Regions from separate parts of the Endothiovibrio diazotrophicus genome, predicted to be linked through region 1. Evidence: predicted binding sites of a transcription regulator. Region 1 holds the regulator's gene; each other region holds the start of a gene.
What was found. The regulator sigma-54, encoded in region 1, starts transcription at its own class of promoters, with help from an activator protein. The targets are predictions, from matches to a motif close to TGGCANGNTNCNTGCTT.
Positions count from the first base shown of each region.

Region 2: a site for sigma-54 is predicted at 2,316-2,332, ahead of ACYQ2W_RS04540 (flagellar basal body-associated FliL family protein). Genes of this name have one in related genera too.
Region 3: a site for sigma-54 is predicted at 3,181-3,197, ahead of ACYQ2W_RS23530 (ammonium transporter). Genes of this name have one in related genera too.
Region 4: a site for sigma-54 is predicted at 2,903-2,919, ahead of nifU (Fe-S cluster assembly protein NifU). Genes of this name have one in related genera too.

Region 1 covers NZ_BAAHXB010000009.1:49,677-55,017, reverse strand. Annotated here, with positions in the region: gene hprK (HPr(Ser) kinase/phosphatase) at 1-892, opposite strand, end outside; gene ptsN (PTS IIA-like nitrogen regulatory protein PtsN) at 889-1,362, opposite strand; gene hpf (ribosome hibernation promoting factor) at 1,421-1,714, opposite strand; gene ACYQ2W_RS04305 (RNA polymerase factor sigma-54) at 1,795-3,294, opposite strand; gene ACYQ2W_RS04300 (hypothetical protein) at 3,453-3,812, opposite strand; gene ACYQ2W_RS04295 (GAF domain-containing protein) at 4,147-5,341, opposite strand, start outside.
Region 2 covers NZ_BAAHXB010000010.1:2,147-7,487, reverse strand. Annotated here, with positions in the region: gene fliO (flagellar biosynthetic protein FliO) at 1-273, opposite strand, end outside; gene fliN (flagellar motor switch protein FliN) at 282-728, opposite strand; gene fliM (flagellar motor switch protein FliM) at 748-1,725, opposite strand; gene ACYQ2W_RS04540 (flagellar basal body-associated FliL family protein) at 1,742-2,254, opposite strand; gene ACYQ2W_RS04535 (methyl-accepting chemotaxis protein) at 2,626-4,365, opposite strand; gene ACYQ2W_RS04530 (PilZ domain-containing protein) at 4,450-4,785, opposite strand; tRNA gene ACYQ2W_RS04525 (tRNA-Lys) at 5,018-5,093, opposite strand; tRNA gene ACYQ2W_RS04520 (tRNA-His) at 5,149-5,224, opposite strand; tRNA gene ACYQ2W_RS04515 (tRNA-Arg) at 5,258-5,334, opposite strand.
Region 3 covers NZ_BAAHXB010000149.1:3,762-9,102, reverse strand. Annotated here, with positions in the region: gene ACYQ2W_RS23540 (SixA phosphatase family protein) at 1-247, shown strand, start outside; gene ACYQ2W_RS23535 (diguanylate cyclase) at 320-1,591, shown strand; gene ACYQ2W_RS23530 (ammonium transporter) at 1,950-3,146, opposite strand; gene ACYQ2W_RS23525 (sensor domain-containing protein) at 3,631-5,341, opposite strand, start outside.
Region 4 covers NZ_BAAHXB010000017.1:5,799-11,139, forward strand. Annotated here, with positions in the region: gene ACYQ2W_RS06765 (hybrid sensor histidine kinase/response regulator) at 1-1,377, opposite strand, end outside; gene ACYQ2W_RS06770 (ABC transporter substrate-binding protein) at 1,403-2,557, opposite strand; gene nifU (Fe-S cluster assembly protein NifU) at 2,999-3,853, shown strand; gene nifS (cysteine desulfurase NifS) at 4,039-5,244, shown strand.

The DNA.
Region 1 (5,341 bases):
CATCGTAGCCGTTGTGGGAGAGGATATGGTTGCGCACGGCGCTCTCCACCAGCACCGCCAGGTTGCGTCCGGCGGCCACCGGCAGGGTCACCTCGGGGATCGGCTGGTCGAGCACCCGGCGGGTGCGGTGACTGCCGCGCAGGCGGTCGATGGCGAGCAGCCGCTCCTCGTCCATCGCCTCCAGGCTGACCACCAGGCCGAGGCTCTTGGTGCGGCGGATGGCGCTGTCGCCGAACATCTCACGGACGTTGAGCACCCCCAGCCCGCGCACCTCCATGAAGTCCTGCAACAGCTCCGGGCAGGAGCCGGTGATCATCTCCGGATTGGTGCGGGTGAACTCGGCGACGTCGTCGGCGATCAGCCGATGGCCGCGGGTGATCAGCTCCAGGGCCAGCTCGCTCTTGCCGCTGCCGTTGTCGCCGGCGATCAGCACGCCGACCCCCAGCACCTCCATGAACACCCCGTGGAGGGTGACCCGGTCGGCCAGCTCGCGGGAGAGATAGAACTGGGTGAGCGCGATCACCTGATGACCGCGGGACTCGGCACACAGCAGCGGCGTGGCGGTGGACTCGGCGCGCCGGCGGAAGTCCTCCGGCACCTCGCAGCCGCCGGCGACGATCACCATCCCCACCCGCGAGGAGAAGACCATGTCGAGGCTGTCGTCGCGGGAGTTGTCGCCGAGGGAGTCGAGGTGCTGCAACTCCTGGCGGTCGAGGACCTGGATACGGCAGGGGTGGATCAGGTTGAGGTGGCCCACCAGACAGCGGCCGGTCTCCAGCTCGGTGCAGTCGCCGACGATGCACGCCTCCCGCTGCCCGCCCTCCTCCCAGGAGAGCCCCAGCCGCCCGCGGAGGGCACGGTAGAGCTGCTCGGCGGTGACGGTGCGTTTCATTGCAGGGCGCTGGAGGCGGGCTGCCAGTCGACGATCAGGCGATAGAGCGAGGCGTCGTCGGCCGCCGCCCGCAGGGTGGCGCAGAACGGCTCGTCGCTGAACATCTCGGCCAGGGTGGAGAGGATCTGCAGATGTTCGTCGGTGTAGTGCTCGGGCACCAGGAGGAAAAACAGCAGGTCCACCGGCTGGCGGTCGATGGCATCGAAGTCCACCGCCTGCTCCAGGCGGACGAAGGCGCCGATGGCCCGGGCGATGCCCTTGACGCGGCCGTGGGGGATGGCCACTCCGTGGCCCATGCCGGTGGAGCCGAGCCGCTCGCGGCCGATCAGGCTATCGAAGATCTCCGCCTGGGTGAGGGCGTCGAGGTGGTTGGCGATCATCTCGCTGACCAGTTCCAACGCCCGCTTCTTGCTCCCTGCCTGAAGGGTCCGGGTGCTGCACTCCCGGCAGAGTAGTTCGCTCAGTTGCATGGTCTATGGCCCCTGGGAAGGGGACCCCGAGGCACGCCGCCACGGGGCCGAACCGTGGTTACTTGCGATGGTCGGTGAGCTTCTCTTTGTGCTTCTTGATCTGCCGGTCCAGCTTGTCGGCGAGGGCATCGATGGCGGCGTACATGTCCTCGTGCTCGGCGTCGGCGAAGAGATCGGCGCCGTTGACGTGGATGGTCGCCTCGGCCTTGTTGCGCAGCTTCTCCACGCTGAGCACCACATGCACGTTGGTCATCTGGTCGAAGTGACGCTCCAGCCGCTCGGTCTTCTCGTTGACGTAGTTGCGCATGGCATCGGTGATGTCCACGTGGTGGCCGGTCAGGTTCAGTTGCATCGGTCGAGACTCCTCAAGAATCGTTTTCGTATCGGTTGCGCCGAAAGAGGCGGCGATCCGTCCCCCGGCGGGAGGGCCGGCTATTGTAGCCGTTTCCGCTCGTTGGAGGCGGGGATATTCATCGCCTCGCGGTATTTGGCCACGGTGCGCCGCGCCACGTTGATCCCCTCGCCCTCGAGCATCTTGGCCAATTTGTTGTCGCTCAACGGCTTACGCGGCTCCTCGGCGGCGATCAGCTTCCTGATCCGGGCACGGATGGCGGTCGAGGAGGCCTCCCCGCCGTCGGCGGTGCCGACGTGGCTGGAGAAGAAATACTTGAATTCGAAGATGCCGCGGGGGGTGTGCATGAACTTCTGGGTGGTGATCCGCGAGATGGTCGACTCGTGCATCTCGACCGTCTCGGCCACATCACGCAGCACCAGCGGGCGCATCGCCTCCTCACCCTGCTCGAGGAACGCCTGCTGACGCTCGACGATGGCGGTGGCCACCTTGAGCAGGGTCTCGCTGCGGCTCTGCAGGCTCTTGATCAGCCAGCGCGCCTCCTGCAACTGCCCCTTCAGCTCGCCGCCGCCGGCCCGCCCGAGGAGGCTGGCGTAGTAGCTGTTGACGCGGATCTTGGGGGCCGCCTCGGGGTTCAGCTCGACCACCCAGCGCCCCTTCAGCTTGCGCACGAAGACGTCGGGGACGATGTATTGGGGGGCGGCCTGCTCGATCGCCGAGCCGGGGCGCGGGTTGAGGGTGCGCACCAGGTCGAGCACCTCGGAGAGCTGCTCCTCGGCCAGCTTCATCCGCCGCATCAGGGTCTTGAAGTCGCGGTTGCCGAGCAGCTCGATGTGCTCGCCGACCAGCGCCATCGCCTCGGTCCGCCACGGGGTGTCGGCGGGCAGCTGGCGCAGTTGCAACACCAGGCACTCGCCGAGGTCGCGGGCGGCGACGCCGGCGGGGTCCATCGCCTGGATCCGGCGCAGCACCGCCGCCACCTCGTCAGGTTCCACCTCCAGCCCCTGGTCGGCGAGCCCCTCGTGGAGCTCGTCGAGGGACTGCTTGAGATAGCCGTCCTCGTCGATGGCGTCGATGATCGCCTCGGCGATCGCCTCGTCGGTCTCGCTGAAGCGCGACAGCTCCATCTGCCACACCAGGTGGTCGCGCAGCGAACGGCCGGAGGTGTCGGCGTACTCGAAGACCCGCTCCTCCCCCTCGTCGTTGCGCGAGTAGGCGGTGGCGCCGTCGTAGACGTCCTCCCACACACTGTCCACCGGCAGGTCGTCGGGCATCGTGGCGTCGGACTCGAAGTCGCGCTCGCGCTCCTCGGCCGCGACCGGCGCCTCGAAGTCGTCGCCCGAGGAGGAGGACTCCTCCGCCGGCGCCTCCCGCTCCTGGCGGTTGCTCTCCGCCTCCGCCCCGGCGTAGCCCTCGATCTCGTCGTCCTCCCCCGATTCCAGCATCGGATTGCTCTCCAATGCCTGCTGCACCTCCATCTGCAGTTCCAGGGTCGAGAGCTGCAGCAGACGGATCGCCTGCTGCAGTTGGGGAGTCATGGTCAGGTACTGACCGAGCCGGAGTTGAAGCGACTGCTTCATGATACGAACCGAATATGCGTCATCGCCGCGGGGCCACCCTTACAAGAATCGGGCCCATTGTATGCCAAATCGTCGGATTTGGTTACGGCTACGCTACGCGGGTGGCGATGCCCCCCCCCCCGGGCATGGCCACAAGGTGCCACCTCCTTCGCACTGGGTCAGAGCCAGCGCACCGGCACCGGCAGGGGGGCCAACCAGCGCTCCGGCTTGGCGCAGAACTCCATGCCGAGACGGGCGTCGCAGGCGCAGCCGCCGCCGTGGCAGGCGAACAGCTCGGCCTCCTCGCCGCGGGAATCGAGCATCAGGTGGAGCTGTCCCTCCTCCTCCAGCGTGAGGATGCAGTGGATGCGCCCCGGCTCCTCGACGTCCTCCTCCAGGCGCAGCTCCCACTCGCCGAAACGGTGGGTCTCGCCGAAGGTCAGCGCCCGCGGATCGGTCAGCGCGTCGGCCAGGTCGTAGCGGACGAATCCGGGCAGGGTGGCGAGCAGTTCGTTGGGCAGCAAGCGGGGCATCATCATGGTCCTGGTCCTCCATCGGGGCCCGCAATGGCTGCGGGAGTGGAGGCAAGATTACCGACGCGCAACGCCCCGTCGTTGGGCGCCGGACAACATCGATTGGGCGCGATCCAACGGTTGGCGGCGGCCGGTCACTGGGGCCCAATTGCCGTTTGTTTGCGCCAAACCGTGGCGCGCCGGGGGGCACTTCGCCGGCAGGCCGGCGGGCATCGTCGGGGACGGGGCTTCGGTCACCACGGCGCGCGCGGCGCGCCCTATAGGGCGGCCTGCGGCCGCCGTGGCGAACGAAGGCAGTTCGCCGGCGGGTTGGCGCCCACCGACAAGGACGGAACCGCAATCACGCTGCGCTGGAGGCGCGCAGCGCCGCCAGGCGCAGCTCCAGGCTCATCGCCAGCACCGGCAGCAGCTCCTCCACCGCCTGGCGCTCGCGGCCCAGCTCGTCGCTCAGGGAGGAGAGCTCCAGCACCCCGAGCAGTTCGTCGTTGCGCAGGATCGGCAGCAGCAGCAACACCCGCGGCGGGAACGTCCCGGCCCCGGTGGGGACCCGCCAGAACCCCTCCGGCGGGTGCTGGAAGATCAGCGGCCGGCGGTCCCGCGCGCACTGGCCGAGCAGCCCCTCGCCGAGGGCGACGCGCTCCGGCGCCCCCTCGGTGACGTAGCTGCCGGCCAGCTCCAGCCGCGTCTCGCCGCCCTCCCCCGCCACGGCGTAGTAGAGGCACCCCTGGTGCAGACGCACCCGCTCGGCGAGCCCGCCGAACAGCGCCGAGACGAAGGCGGGAAACCCCTTCGCGCGCTGCACCTGGAGGACGAAATCGGCCTGGCGGCTCTTCGCCTCCGCCTCGGCGGCGAGCAGTTCGGCCGCCGCCTGCGCCTCGGCCACCGCCTGGCGCCGCTGCTCCGCCTCCCGCCGCAGCCGCAGGAAGGTGACCAGCAGCACGAACAGCGCGCCGCCGACGCTACCGCCAACCCCCGCCCAGCGCCACCACGAGGCGGCCTCCTGCAGGTCGCCGAGGACGACCAGCGACCACACCCCGTTGGGGTCGTTCCACTCCACCGGGGCGCTCGCCGCGGCGAAACGGCGGCCGTCGATCTGCGCCTCCGCACCGCTCGGGTCGAAGGGCAGCGAGCCGCTCACCCGCCCCTCGGCGAACGCCTTGCCGAACTGGCGCAAACGGCCGATGTCGGCCACCCGCTCGGCGCTCACCGGTCCCACCAGGTGGAAGCGCCAGTCCGCATCGGTGGCGGCGAAGACCACCCCCTGGGGCGAGGCGAGCAGCGCCGGCCGGCCGACCGCGGCGAGCTGGCGGTCGAGCCCGTCGGCCAGACTCTTGACCAGCACCACGCCGATCACCGGATCATCGACCGAGTCGCCGGCGCGGATCGGCGCGGCGGTGTAGAGCCCGCGCTTGCCGGAGCGCGAACCGACCGCCGCGTAGACGTTGGCCTTGCCGGCGATCGCCTGGCGCCAGTAGGGGCGGAAGGTGACGTCGGTGCCGGTGCTGCGCTTGTGGTCGGTCTCGTGGGCGACGATG
Region 2 (5,341 bases), on a different contig from region 1:
GACCACCCACGCAACGCCCCAGATGGCGGCAAGCACCATCAGCAGGCTGAGCACCACATTGAGGACGCTGCCGGCCGCCAGCGGATCGGCAACGCGGGCCGGTGCCGGAGAGGCCTTCGTCCGACCCTCGGCAGCCCCGTGAACGGCGGCTACCGGGGCATCGGATCGAACGGCGGCGGGCGTGGAAACCGGCTCGGCGGCAAAACACACGGCGACCAGCAGCCAACCGACCGCAGCCACCGCCACCCTGCCAACCCAACCGCGACGACTCATCACGCCCCCTACTTGAGCTTCTTGATCCGCTCCTGCGGACTGATCACATCGGTGAGGCGGATACCGTACTTCTCGTTGACCACCACCACCTCGCCATGGGCGATCAGGGTCCCGTTGACCGTGACGTCCAGCGGCTCGCCGGCCAACCGATCCAGCTCGACCACCGAGCCCTGATTGAGCTGCAACAGGTTGCGGATCGGGATGTGGGTGGAACCCACCTCCATGGAGATGGTCACCGGGATGTCCATGATCACATCCAGATTGACGTCGTTCTCCGGGATCCCCGCGCCGGGATCCGGCTCCAGGTCATCGAACGGGGCCCGCTGCACCTCCGGGGCCGGCGCCTGCATGTCGGCCAACGCGTCGGCGGCGGCCGGGTCCCCCTCCTCGCCGGCCTCGGCCAGCGCCGCGGCCCACTCGTCGGCCAGAGCCGCGTCGTCGATCTCTTCACTCATGGTCCACTTAACCTCTCGCTCACTCGCGAAGTTTTACCCGTTCGGTCACCTTGATCGCCATGTTGCCCCGCGAGACACCCAACCGCCCACGGAAGATCGGGATGTTCTCGGCGCGGATGGTGACCGTCTCCGGCATCTCGATGGGGATCACGTCGCCCGCCTTCATGTTGACCATGTCGCCGAGCCGCAGGGTGGTCTCGGTCAACATGCTGGAGAGCCGCACCTCCGCCTCCTTCATCTCCTCCTGCAGCGCGGTGGTCCAGCGCTCGTCGGTATCGGTACGGTCGGACTGGATGCCGGCGTCGAGCAGCTCGCGGATCGGCTCCACCATGGAGTAGGGCATGGTGATGTGCATGTCCCCACCGCCCCCCTCCAGCTCCACGTGGAGAGTGGAGACCACCACCACCTCGGTAGGGCTGACGATGTTGGCGAACTGGGGGTTGACCTCCGAGTTGATGTACTCGAAGTCCACGTCCATGACCGGCGCCCACGCCTCCTTGAGGTCCTTGAACACCTCACGGAGCATCATCTGCACCACCCGCAGCTCGGTGGGGGTGAACTCGCGCCCCTCGATCTTGGCGTGGAAACGACCGTCGCCGCCGAAGAAATTGTCCACCACCACGAAGACCAGCTTCGGGTCGATGACGAACAGCGCGGTGCCGCGCAACGGCTTGATCCGCACCAGGTTGAGACTGGTCGGCACGTAGAGGCTGTGGACGTACTCCGAGAACTTGACCATCTGCACGCCGCCCACCGCAATCTCCGCGGAGCGGCGCAGCATGCTGAACAGACTGATGCGGTAGTGGCGTGCGAACCGCTCGTTGATCATCTCCAGGGTCGGCATGCGACCGCGGACGATGCGGTCCTGGCTGGCGAAGTCGTAGGCACGGACCTCGCCTTCGAGCTCCTCCTCCGCCTCGGTCTCCACATCGCCGCTGTCGACGCCGTGGAGCAGGGCATCGATCTCTTCCTGCGACAGAAGGTCGTTGACGGCCATTTAGTGCACTTCGCTCTTACTGCATCACGAAACTGGTGAAGTAGATCGCCTCCACACCCGGCTTGCCGGTGCGCTCCTTGAGGATGCTCTGGACCTCGGTAAGTGCCTGCTTGCGAATCTGGATCTTCCCTTCGCGGGTGCTCAGGGTCTGGTAGTTCTGACTGCTGAAGAGCAGCACCAGGGAGTTGCGGATGCGCGGCATGTGGTGCTCGATCTCCGCCACCATCGCCGGATCCCGGGTCATCACCTCCACGGTCACCTGGAGGAAGCGCACCAGACTCTGATCCTCGAAATTGACCACGAAGGGCGGGTCGAGGGAGACGTAATGGGGCTTGGCGTTGGCCGGCGTCTCCTGCTTGGCCGCCTCCGCCGCCGCCACCGCCGCCTTCTCATCCCCCTTCATCGCCTGGACGATGAAGAACATCGCCACCACGTTGACGAGCAGCACCACCGCCACCACGGCAATGATGATGATCAGCTTCTTCTTGTTCTTGCCGCCGCCTTCCGGCTGGATCTCATCTTCCGCCATCTTCCCGATCCTCTTCGTAGACGGCCCCGCGGGGCCGGTGGTTCAAGCGCCTTACCCCACGAAGCAATGGTCGCGCCAAACGGAATTTCTTTCCCGCCCCCCGGCCGCGAGCCCTGCGGGCCGCGGCCGGGGGGCGGGAAAGAAATTCCGTCATTGAGTTGGGTCTTGATTACGCCTTCGACACCCTTCTGCGCCGAAGGTTTGACGCCATCCGGTCGGGGACGGCGGAAATGCGGCATTCTCCCGTGAGCGGGGGGGGCATGGCAAGGGGACGAAAAACAACGAACCCCCGCCGAGGCGAGGGTCCGCGCATATCAGTGCGCCCGACAGGCGCCTGGCAATCTGTCAACGAATATGACGGGCTACCGGATTCAGATCTTGAACTGGCCGACCAGCGACTGGAGCTTGTGCGCCAACCCCGCCAACTGCTCGCTGGCCGAGGCGGTCTGGCTGGCGCCGTTGGCGGTCTCGTCGGCGACGCTGGTGATGTTGACCACGTTGCGGTTCATCTCCTCGGCGACCGCCGTCTGCTCCTCCGCCGCCGAGGCGATCTGGGTGTTCATGTCGGTGATCGTGGAGACCGCCCGGGTGATCGTCTGCAGCGACTCGCCGGCCGCCGCCGCCTGGCGCACGCTCGACTCCGCCTGGGCGCGCCCCTCCTCCATCACCTTCACCGCCTGCCCCGCGCCGGCCTGCAGCTTCTCGATCATCTGCTGGATCTCTTCGGTCGACTTCTGGGTGCGCGAAGCGAGCGTGCGCACCTCGTCGGCCACCACCGCGAAACCGCGCCCCTGCTCGCCGGCCCGCGCCGCCTCGATCGCCGCGTTCAGCGCCAGCAGGTTGGTCTGCTCGGCAATCCCCTTGATCACGTCGAGGATGGTGCCGATCTCCGCGCTGTCGGTCTCCAACTGGTGGATCACCCCCGCCGCCTTCTCCACCTCGGTGGCCAACCGGTCGATCGCCTCGATGGTCTGGTCGACCACCTGGCGCCCGTTCTGCGCCTCGCTCTCCGCCTGATGGGCCGCTTCCGCCGCCGAACCGGTGTTGCGCGCCACCTCCTGCACGGTGGCCGACATCTCGGTCATGGCGGTGGCCACCTGATCGGTCTCGGAGTGCTGACGCTCCAGCCCGGCACTGGTCTGACGGGTCACCGCATGGAGCTGGTCCGCCGCCGCCGCCAATTGCGCCGAGGAACCGACCACCTCCCCCATCACCCCCTGCACGCGGGCAAGGAAGCGGTTGAAGCCGCGCGCCAGATCACCCAGCTCCCCCTTCGAACGCTCGTCGAGACGGAACGCCAAATCCCCCTCGTCCTGGGCGCGCACCATCCGCTCCACCGACTCGCGGATCGGCCGCGAGACCTGCCGGTTGAGCAGCAGCCAGATCACCGACAAGGTGAGCACCAGCAGCACCACCACGATCACCGTCCCCTGCATCAGATGGGAGCGCAACGCCGCATCCGCATCGGTCAGCGGGCGGATCACCTCGAAGGAGCCATGCAGATCCCCCGGGCGCTTGTTCTCCATCGGATAACCGAGGATATCCTTGCCGTCGTCACGCCCCCACAGCGTCTTCGCGGTGGCGGGGTCACCGTGGCACACCATGCACTGCTTCTCCAGGCGCACCGGCCGGAAATAGCGCACCGCATTCATACCTTCGTCAACCACGTAGTATTCGGAAGCCGAACGGTTGCTCTCGAAATACTTGAGCGCCCGCGCCTCCACCGCGTCGGGCTCGTTGTCGGAGTTGCGCGCACCGGCCCGCGGGGTGCGAAACTCGAAGCCCCCCTCCGCCGCCTTCGCCTTGGCCGCCTCCCACGCCGCCACCACCGGCACCGCGGCAAGGATCTTGTTGCGCCGGTCCTTCTCCGAGGTGTACTGGAGATCGCGCAACTTCTCAGTGGAGAAGAGCCCCATGCGCCACTTGCCGGCCATCCCCTCGCGCACCGATTCGGCCATCAGGATCAGATTGCGCGCCCCCCTCACCTCACCGTCGACGACGCTCTCCTGTTGGACCTTGATGTAGGCGGTGAACAACACGGCGATCAGCAACACCGTCAGCGCGGCGACGATGGTGATGATGCGGAAACCGACGGAATCGACCTTCTTCATTATCTGTAGCGCCTTCTGAAATGAGCGACCTCGAATACGCGGGCCCTTATACCATATATCGTCCGACGCACGACGGACGCGGCCCTACCTCAACCGATCGCTGACGAACTGCGAGAGGATCTCCCGGCTATCCCCCTTGAACTCCAGGAACTGCATACCCAGCCGATGCAGGTGCTCGTTGCCGATGTAGTGGACATAGACCACCTTGGCCCGCGCCTCGAAGCGCCTCGCACGCACGCCGTGGTCGAGCTGGAAGAAGATATCGAAGGCCCGCCCCACGTCGGCGCTATGCCGACACTTCACCGACACCCCCCCCATGGAGAGATCGGAGGCACGCCCGTAGACCACCTCACCGTCGCTCTGGACAATCCCCACCCGCCGGTCGATTGGCACCCGCGGAGCCGCTCTGCGCTCACTCATCGCTTGATCAAACCTCGAATGCCATCCGCCACAACGACCACCCGCGCCACCCTCGCCAATCCCTGACAACGTGCAGCAGTGTGGTACCAGCCGGTAACTATACGGATAGAAACCCCGCCGATCTACGTATATTCGACGCAAACAAGGGTCGAAGAGCGGAGGTGAGAAAGGCGCGCCCGGGGAGCGCCAAAGAAAAAGGCCCGTACCGAAGGGGTACGGGCCTTTCCATGGATGGTGGGCTGTCAGGGACTCGAACCCCGGACCTAGTGATTAAGAGTCACCTGCTCTACCAACTGAGCTAACAGCCCGAAAGAGGACGGCGAGTTTAGCGCAAGCGCCCGACCAACTCAACCGTTTCAAATATGGGGTGAGCGATGGGTTTCGAACCCACGACCGCCGGTACCACAAACCGGAGCTCTACCAGCTGAGCTACGCCCACCATAGAAACCAATCCTGTCGCCTGCCGGAGAGATGGCGCGCCCGGCAGGACTCGAACCTGCAACCCTCGGCTTAGAAGGCCGATGCTCTATCCGGTTGAGCTACGGGCGCATGTTCT
Region 3 (5,341 bases), on a different contig from region 1:
CCCGCGGCGACTGGCCGAACGGCTGTCGCGGGAAGGGCTGGTGGGTGGCGCCATCGCGCTTGTCGGCCACGAACCGGACCTGGGCGATCTGGTCAGCTGGCTGCTCTGCGGCAGCGTCCCCGGTTTCGCACCGATGAAGAAGGGCGCCGCCTGTGCCCTCGACGTCTCCCCGCCGATCCACCCCGGCTGCGCCACCCTGCGCTGGTCGCTTTCGGCGGCGCAACTTCGTAGAATCGGTGGCGGGTAAGAACCGACCAACGACTGCCGGACGGCGCCGACCGCCCCCTTCGAAGACAGATAACAACAATTAGAAAATGACATGACGCACGTTCTGGTCGTCGAAGACAACCACGCCCTGGCCAACATGGCCAAGGCGCTGATCGAGAGCACCTGGGGATTCGAGGTCCACGTCGCCCACAGCCGCGCCGAGGCGAAGTTGATCGTCGGCGACAATCCGCAGCGCTTCACCGCGGCGCTGCTCGACCTCAACCTCCCCGACGCCCCCAACGGCGAGGTGGTCCCACTGCTGCAGGCGACCGGCATCCCGATCGTCGTGCTCACCGGCTTCTACGGCGACGAGCTGCGCAAGCGGATGACCGCCCTCGGGGTGGTCGATTACGTGGTCAAGAACGACCTCTCCGCCTACCAGTACGCCTGCGGGCTGGTCGGCCGGATCCACCGCAACCGCTCGATCAAGGTGCTGGCGGTGGACGACTCGCCGAGCGCCCTGGCGGTGATCCAGCATCAGCTGGAGGTACAGTGCCTCAAGGTGTATACCGCGGCCGACGACCGGCAGGCGCTGTCGCTCTTCCATGCCCACCCCGACATCCGCCTGATCATCACCGACTATCACATGCCGGAGATGGACGGCTTCGAGCTGACCCAGAAACTGCGCGCCACCCACAGCAAGGATCAGCTGGCCATCATCGGACTCTCCAGCAGCAGCGACAACCGCCTCTCGGCGCGCTTCCTGAAAAGCGGCGCCAACGACTTCATGATCAAGCCCTTCGGCTACGAGGAGCTACTCTGCCGGGTCAACCAGAACCTGGAGATCTTCGAGCGGATCGAGGAGATCCGCGACGCGGCCAACCGCGACTACCTGACCAAGCTGCACAACCGCCGCTACTTCTTCAACCACGGGATGTGCCGCTACGAGCAGGCGAAGGAGCTGGACACCCCGCTCAATCTGGCGATGATCGACATCGACTTCTTCAAGAAGGTCAACGACAGCCAGGGCCACGACGGCGGCGATGCCGCCCTGCGCCACATGGCCGGGCTGCTCAACGACGCCTTTCCCGACGAACTGGTGGCGCGCTTCGGCGGCGAGGAGTTCTGCGTGCTGATGGAGGGGCTGCCGGAGATGGCGGCGACCCGCCTGGAGGCCTTCCGCCGCACCGTGGAGAGCACGCCGGTGAACTACGACGATCACCGTTTCCCTTTCACCGTCAGCATCGGGCTGGCCCATGAGCTGGAAGACAATCTCGATGCCATGCTCAAGCGGGCCGACGCCAACCTCTACCGTGCCAAGGAGGAGGGCCGCAACCGCGTGATCGGCAGTACCCCCGTCGAGGCCTTCGAACGCCCGGTGTGAGCTGGAGAAAAGAGAACATCCCACGCAAAGGCGCGAAGGCGCAAAGCGTAAGAAAAAGGGCCGGCACGTCTCCGACATGCCGGCCCTTTTTTTCGGAACACGCGATTTGATCCATCGACCACTTTGCGCCCCTGGTTACGACGCTCCGCGTCCTGGTTACGACGCTCCGCGTCGTAACCCACAACCCCGGACGCTCTGCGTCCTGCCGAACAGCACACCAATCGACCACGCCCGCCCTCCGTTCAACACGACGCAGAGCATCAAAAAAAGACGTTTCCACGCAGAGCGTGGGTACGAGACCCAAACCGCAGGCCGGGGCGGTAGCGCCGATCTGCGGTGACGTCTCCCTCTCCCCGCCTCAATCATTCGGCGGCGTGGCGGAGATGCGGTGAATGGTCAGGTCGGCCCCCTCGAACTCCTCCTCCTGGGTGAGGCGCAAACCACCCATCGCCGCGCGGATCAGGCCGTAGACCACGAAGCCGCCGACCAGGGCGATCGCCACTCCGAGCAGGGTGCCGACCAACTGGCCACCGAAGGAGACGCCGCCCATTCCCCCCAGCCCCTTCAGACCGAAGATCCCGGCGGCGATGCCACCCCAGGCGCCGCACAGCCCGTGCAGCGGCCAGACGCCGAGCACGTCGTCGATCCGCCAGCGGTTCTGCACCACGGTGAAGAGCCAGACGAACATCGCGCCGGCGACCACCCCGGTGACCAGCGCCCCCAGCGGGTGCATCAGGTCGGAGCCGGCGCACACCGCCACCAGGCCGGCCAGCGGGCCGTTGTGGATGAAGCCGGGGTCGTTCCGGCCGACCACCAGCGCGGCGAGGATGCCGCCGACCATCGCCATCAGCGAGTTGACCGCCACCAGCCCGCTGATCCCCTCCACCGCCTGGGCGGACATCACGTTGAAGCCGAACCAGCCGACGGTGAGGATCCAGGCGCCGAGGGCGAGGAAGGGGATGTTCGACGGCGGGTGGGCGTAGCACGCGCCGTCCTTGCCGTAACGGCCATGGCGCGGCCCGAGCAGCAGTACCGCGGCGAGCGCGATCCAGCCGCCCACCGCGTGGACCACCACGGAGCCGGCGAAGTCATGGAACGGTGCGCCGAAGGTCGACTCGATCCACCCCTGGACGCCGTAGTTGCCGTTCCAGGAGATCCCCTCGAACAGCGGGTAGACCAGCGCCACCACGACGAAGGTGGCGGTGAGCTGCGGCCAGAAGCGGGCCCGCTCGGCGATGCCGCCGGAGACGATCGCCGGGATCGCCGCGGCGAAGGTGAGCAGGAAGAAGAACTTCACCAGCTCATAGCCGTTGCGCTCGCTGAGCACCGGCGCCGGATCGAGGAAACCGACCCCGTAGGCCACCGCATAACCGATGAAGAAATAGGCGATGGTGGACGCCGAAAAGTCGGTGATGATCTTCACCAGGGCGTTGACCTGGTTCTTCTTGCGCACGGTCCCCACCTCCAGAAAGGCGAAACCGGCGTGCATGGCGAGCACCATGATGGCGCCCAACAGGACGAACAGGACGTCGATACCGGACTGCAAACTCTGCACTGATGCTTCCTCCGCGAAAAATTGCGCCCAAAGGAAGCACGAATCACGCCACACGCACCACAACATTACATTTCATGGGATTATGAAAATAGCTCCCGCCCCCAATTGATGCGATTGCACAATTTACGTGCATATCCACCATTAGTTGCCCCATATTTGCGCATGCAAAACACGAAGAACTACGACGGCTTCGGACAGTGGAATCCCGGAAGCGTGTGCCAGCCGAGATGCCCGGTTGCCTTGATGGAGGGTGCTTTTCTATACGAAGGACAAGAAGAGCGCGTTGGTTTCCACCCCACTCTCTTCCCGTGCCTTTAGGGGTGTGCCTTCGCTCGACACGGCGCCCGCAGGGCACCCTATAGGGCGCCCTGCGGGCGCCGTGTCGAACGAAACAGCCGCTGACAAACCCACTCAGGACAGGCAAACGATACACAACGCCTGCGTATTCAAACGGGCGGCCCAAACACTTCAGACAGATGGAATATCAGTTGGCGCCGAGCAGCGCCTCGAAGCGCTCGGCCGGCAGCGGCCGGGCGAGGTGGTAGCCCTGGGCGGCGTGGCAGTGGTGGCGCAGCAGGAAGTCGAGCTGCCCGGCGCTCTCCACCCCCTCGGCCACCACGTCCAGCTCCAGGCTCTGGCCAAGGGCGATCACCGCGCGGACGATGGCCGCATCGTCGGAGTCCTCGGTGAGCTCGCGGATGAACGACTGGTCGATCTTCAAGGTGGTGATGGGGAAGCGCTTGAGGTAGTTGAGCGAGGAGTAGCCGGTACCGAAGTCGTCGATGGCGATCGATATGCCGTGGCCGCGCAGGGCCTTCATCACCGCGATCGCCTGCTCCACGTCGGCCATCAGCATGCTCTCGGTGATCTCCAGCTCCAGTTGGCCCGGCGCCACCCCGGTCTCGCCGAGGATCGTCATGATCTCGTCGACGATCCGTGCGTCGCGCAATTGGCGCGCCGAGAGGTTGACCGCCACCCGCAGATCGGCCCCGAAGCGGCGGTTCCACCCGGCGGTGCGGCGACACGCCTCGGTGAGCACCCATTTGCCGATGGGCAGGATCAGCCCGGTCTCCTCGGCGCAGGGGATGAAGTGCGCCGGGGAGATCGGCGCCTCCCCCTCCCGCGGCCAGCGGATCAGCGCCTCCATGCCGATCATCCGTCCGTCGGCGATGCGGAACTTGGGCTGGTAGTGGAGTTCGAAGGCGTTCTCGCGCACCGCCCGGTGGAGGTCGTGGATCAGTGCCAGGCGGTGGTTGGCGCTGGCGTTCATCTCCGGGCGGAAGAAGCGGAAGGTGTTGCGGCCGCTGCCCTTGGACTGGTACATGGCCAGGTCGGCGTGCTTGCTGATCTCCTCCACCGTCGCCCCGTCCTCCGGGTAGAGGGCGATGCCGATGCTGGCGCCGATGTGGATCTGCCGCTCGGCGATGTGGAAGGGTTGGTGCAGCACCTCGAGGATCTGCTCGGCCAGGGAGCCGACCCGCGCCGGCTGTTCGAAGTCGCCGATCAGCAGGGTGAATTCGTCGCCGCCGAGGCGGGCGACGGTGTCGGAGCGCCGCGCGCGCTCCTCCAGCCGGCGCGCCACCTCCACCAGCAACTGGTCGCCGGCGGCGTGGCCGAGGGTGTCGTTGACGTCCTTGAAGCCGTCCAGGTCCAGGTACATCAGGGCCAGCGACTTCGCCGAGCGGCGGCACTGCTCCAGCTGCTGATGCAGCTGGTTGTGGAAGTGGATGCGGTTGGCCAGCCCGGTGAGGGAGTCGAAGTTGGCTTGGCGCCAGATCAGCTCCTCGGTCCGCTTGCGCTCGGTGATGTCGGAGAACACCGAGACGTAGTGGACCACCTCGCCGCGGGGGTTGCGGATGGCGTTGATGGTGAGCCACTTGAGGTAGACCCCGCCGTCCTTGCGCCGGTCCCAGATCTCCCCCTCCCAGTGGTCGGTCCGCAGCAGGGACTCCCACAGTTCACGGTAGAAATCGGCGCCGTGGCGACCGGAGGCGAAGATCTTGGGGTCCTGCCCGATCACCTCCTCGGGGAGATAACCGGTGATCCGCGAGGTGGCCGGGTTGATCGAGACGATCCGGTTGTCGGCATCGGTCACCACCACCGCCTGGTCCATGGTCTCGAAGACCCGTGCGGCCAGTTCCAGCCGATTCTCCTGGTCGACCTTCTCGGTGATGTCCTCGAAGAAGGCGAAGTAG
Region 4 (5,341 bases), on a different contig from region 1:
GCGTTGCATGGCGCGCCGCTCGCCGACGTCGCGCAGCAGCCAGAGCAGGTGGGGGCGGTCGTCGATGGTCAGCCGGCCGGCGTTGACCTCCACCGCCAGGGGGCTGCCGTCGGCGGCGCGCAGTTCGGTCTCGAAGGTAGTGGGGGCGGTCGGCGGGGTCGGGTTCTGGTCGGCGGCGTCGAAAAGGTCGGCGAAGCCCAACCGCTCCAATCGCTCGGGGCGATAGCCGAGCAGCTTCGCCGCCGCCGCATTGGCCTCGCGGATCCCTCCCTCCGCATCGAAGATCAGCAGCGCCTCGCCGGCACGGTCGACCACCCCGCGGTATTTGTCCCGCTGCAGGGCGAGGGCGTGTTCGGCGTGGGCGCGGGCGTCGTTCTGGGCGAGTTCCAACTGGTCCAGCGCGGTGTTGAAGGCGCTGGCCAGTTGCGCCACCTCGTCGCTTCCCTCGACCTGGAGGCGGGCCACCGGCTCGTCGGCGCGGATCAGGCGGCGGGTGTCGGCGGCCAGCCGGGCGATGCGTCGGCTGAGCAGTCGCGCCAGCAGGCCGCCGGCGAGCGCTGCGGCGAGCAGTCCGAGCAGCGCCAGCAGGAGGTAGTCGTTGCGCAGCGCCGCCACCTCCCGTTCCAGCAGCTGCGGCTCGCCGTGGAGGTGGGCGCGAACCGCGAGGCCCGCGAAGGCGGTCTCGCCGGCGGCCGGCGTGGCGGCGGGGCGGCGGGGGCGCTGCTCGCTCAGGGTGGCGACGGTGCCGTCGGTGAGGTCGTGGAGGGTGAGGTCGATGCCCTCGATCCGGCCGGAGTAGATCCAGTGGCGGCGCATCTCCTTGGAGCCGGTGAGGTCCGCCAGGCGGATCTGGAACAGCAGCGCCCCCTCGGCGGTGCCGGTGTTGGCGTAGATCACCGGCGCCCCGAACAGCGCGTAGTCCGCCCCATCGACGCGCACCAGGCGCACCGCCGGGCGGTTGTCGGCGACCACCGCGGCCGCCCACTCGGTGAGCTGCCGGGGCTTCGGCCAGTCGGGGCGGTTGTCGGCGATCGCGGCGCCGCGATAGTTGGTGACGATCACCGCCAGCGGGATGTCGTCCACCACCCGGTAGCCCTGGAGGAAGGAGCGCAGGTAGAGCTCGCGGCCGACGTCATCGACCAGGGCGTTGGCGATCAGGGTGTTGCCGGCGAGCCGCGCCAGGTCGTCGCGCAGCTTGGAGAGCTTGTCGAGGGCGGTATGTTGCAGTTCGTCGGCGGTGTCGGCGAGCAGTTGCGCCACCTGCCGGCGCACCACCCGCTCCATCGCCTGTTCGGAGAGGTAGAGCAGGACCAGCACGAACAGCGCGGTCACCAGGGCGGTGCCGGCGGCGATGGTGTAGGCGAGGCTGCGGCGCATCGGGACGGGGCGACGGACGGCCGGCTCAGGGGAGCGGGCGGAGCACCCCGTGCTCGTCGTAGTGGGCCATGAAGACGTCTTCGGGGTCGAGGGCGTCGTGGTCGTCGGGGCCGAAGGGGTGGTGATAGTCACGGACCAGGCCGTGGTAGTCGCCGATGCGCTCCAGGGCGTCGCGCACCGCCGGGCGGTCGGTGGTGTCGGCGGCGTCGATCGCCCGTGCCAGCAGGTGGACCATGTCGTAGGCGTGGCCGAAGCCCACCGGCGCCTCCACCTGCTCCGGTGCGGTGATCTCGAACAGCCGCTTGGCGGCGGCCATCACCCGTTCCCGGATCGTCGGATCGGCGCGGAACAGGCTGAAGGTCTGGACCACCGAGAAGTCCACTTGGTGGAGGGCGGCTCCGCAATTCTCCACGAAGTGGCCGCCGGTGACCCCCCAGTGGCTGATGATCGGCATCCGCTCGGCGGGCGGCAGGGCGGCCATTTCGCGCACCAGGATCGAGCCCTCGACGTCGTTGGCCACCACCACCAACGCCTCGGCGCCGGCGGCGCGCAGCGCGCGCAACTGATGCAGCAGGCTCTCCTCGCCCCAGTTGTACCACTGGTAGGTGGTGATCGCGGGGCGCGGGTGGATGGCGGAGAAGCGGCGTGCGGCGGCCTCGTTGCTGCGGCCCCAGCCGGTGTTGGGGAGCAGCAGGCCGACCCGCGCGGCCCCCTTGGCGGTCGCGTGGCGGAGCATCGTCGGCATCGCGTAGGCGTCGCGCAACGAGAGACGGAAGGTGTAGCTGGGGTGGTAGTCGTGATCGGTGATGCGGTCGGCCGAGCCCCACACGTCGGCGAGGATCACCTTCTCGCCATGCACCACGGGAAGCTGCTGCAGGAGCACCGGGCTGAAGCGACCGCCGAACACCGCCACCAGGTCCTGCTGTTGGGCGAAGGCGCGGATGTTGTCGATGCCGCGGGCCGGTACCGAGCGATTGTCGCTGGTGATCAGCGCCAGCGGGCGCCCGCCGAGCACTCCGCCGGCGGCGTTGATCTCGTCGATGGCGACGCGCATGCCCTGCTCGATGGCCCGGGCGGAGGTGCTGTTGTGGAGTCCGTAGGCGCCGTCGAAGCCAAGCAGTACCGGGCTCGGCGGGGCGGCCAGGGCGGGGAGGGTGAAGAGCAGTAACAGCAGGAGCATGGTGCGGCCTCGTCCGGTCGAGGAACGATGTACGAGGGGACGGAACGCCTGACTTTTGGCTACCCGGGCGGGGAGCTGGCTCCGCGGTTCGTTCCTGACCCCTTCTGAAAAGGCTAACCGGATATTACCGAATCTTCACCCGTGATGCCCGGTAGCCCCGACCTCCGGTCCGAAGCGAACGGGTGGGGAGGCGGGGGGCGACATCGCAACGGGACGCGCGGACCGGACGTATCTGTCGCAAAGCCTACAAAGCGTTCCACCGTCGTCGACATAAATACTCAAGTATTGTGCTGGGAGAGCGATTGAGTGTTTTTCAGATCAACGAGTTACGCCATGTCGGCCGGGTGGCACAACGCCTGCACCCGAGAGGGAAAGGGATCTTCTCTTTTCTGTCTTTTCTGTTTTTCGCGCCAGAATTCAACTTATTATGAGGTCGTCGCCATGTGGGATTACTCCGAAACGGTCAAAGAGCACTTCTTCAACCCGCGCAACGCCGGTGCGGTGGAGGACGCCAACGCGGTGGGCGAGGTGGGCTCCATCTCCTGTGGTGACGCGCTGCGCCTCACCCTCAAGGTGGACCCGGAGAACGAGACCATCATCGATGCCGGCTTCCAGACCTTCGGCTGCGGCTCGGCCATCGCTTCGAGTTCCGCGCTGACCGAGATCATCAAGGGGATGAAGCTCGACGAGGCGCTGAACGTCTCCAACCAGGACATCGCCGACTTTCTGGAGGGGCTGCCCCCGGAGAAGATGCACTGCTCGGTGATGGGCCGCGAGGCGCTGCAGGCGGCGGTGGCCAACTACCGCGGCGAGGAGTGGCACGACGACCACGAGGAGGGGGCGCTGGTCTGCAAGTGCTTCGGCATCGACGAGGTGATGATCGCCGAGACGGTGAAGGCCAACCGGCTGACCACCCTGGAGGAGGTGACCAACTACACCAAGGCCGGTGGCGGCTGCTCCTCGTGCCACGAGAAGATCGAGGAGATCCTCGCCTACTGCCTCGAAGAGATGCCCGAGCCGGAGCCCGAGCCGGCCCCGGCCCAGCTGACCAGCGTACAGCGCATGCGCCGTATCGAACTGGTGCTCGAATCGCTGCGCCCGCAGCTCCAGCGCGACCACGGCGACGTCGAGCTGGTCGAGGTGGACGGCGACAAGATCTTCGTCAACCTCACCGGCGCCTGTTCCGGCTGCCAGATGGCACAGATGACCCTGCAGGGGATCCAGCAGCGGCTGATCGAGGAGCTGGGCGAGCCGGTCAAGGTCCTCCCCGCCGCCCTGATGGGCAAGATCGCCTAAGAGTCGAAGAGTTTTCCGCAAATGAACGCGAATGAACGCAAATGGGACGCAAAGCATCTCCTGCGTGTTCTAGTTCATTGAGCGGAGCGTCTCTCCTCTTGTTTGCTGCGCCGCAGGCGCAATTCCCTCCTTTGCGTTTATTCGCGTTCATTTGCGGATAAATCTTACTCTTCAAGGAGCTCGCCATGAGCGACGACATCTATCTCGACAACAACGCCACCACCATGGTCGACCCGCAGGTGGTGGAGGCGATGCTGCCCTTCTTCACCGAGCAGTTCGGCAACCCCTCCTCGATGCACCGCTTCGGCGACAAGGTCGGTCGCGCCCTCAAGGAGGCGCGCAGCCAGGTGCAGCGGCTGGTCGGCGCCGAGCGCGACGACGAGATCGTCTTCACCTCCTGCGGCACCGAGGCCAACTCCACCGCGCTGCTCTCCGCCCTCGAGGCGCAGCCCGAACGCAAGGAGATCATCACCTCGGTGGTCGAGCACCCGGCGATCCTCACCGTCTGCGAGCACCTGGAGAAGAAGGGCTACACCATCCACCGCATCGAGGTGGACGGCCAGGGGCGCATCGACCTGGATCAGTACAAGGCGGCGCTCTCCGACCAGGTGGCGATCGCCTCGATCATGTGGGCCAACAACGAGACCGGCACCCTCTTCCCGGTGGAGGAGATGGCCGAGCTGGCCCACGCCAAGGGGGTGATGTTCCACAGTGATGCGGTGCAGGCGGTGGGCAAGGTGCCGATCGAGATCCACGGCACCAAGGTCGACATGCTCTCCCTCTCCGGCCACAAGCTGCACGCTCCGAAGGGGGTCGGCGCCCTCTACCTGCGCCGCGGCACCCGCTTCCGCCCGCTGCTGCGCGGCGGCCACCAGGAGCGCGGGCGCCGCGCCGGCACCGAGAACGCCGCCTCGATCGTCGGCCTCGGGATTGCCGCCGAGCTGGCCCAGGACTACCTGACCAACGGCGTCTGCCGCGTCTCCAAGATGCGCGACCGGCTGGAGGAGGGGATCCTCTCCCAGATCAGCCACGCCTTCGTCACCGGCGACCCGGCCAACCGGGTGCCCAACACCGCCAACATCGCCTTCGAGTACATCGAGGGCGAGGCGATCCTGCTGATGCTCAACCATGGCGGTATCGCCGCCTCCAGCGGCTCGGCCTGCACCTCCGGCTCGCTGGAGCCCTCCCATGTGATGCGCGCCATGGGCATCCCGTATACCGCCGCCCACGGTTCGGTGCGCTTCTCCTTCAGCCGCTTCAACAAGATGGAGGAGGTGGAGCGGGTGATCGCCGCGGTACCGCCGATCATCGAGCGTCTGCGCAAGCTGTCGCCCTACTGGAACGCCGACGGCCCGGTGCCGGCGGAGAGCTTCAGCCCCGCCTTCGCCTGATCCGCCGATTGCGCGTCCCCAACGCCGCCCCCGTCTTTTTTCGGGGGCGGTGTTGCTTTTGCAGCGAGCGCTCTCCGGCCCTCCGTTCTCTCGTTTC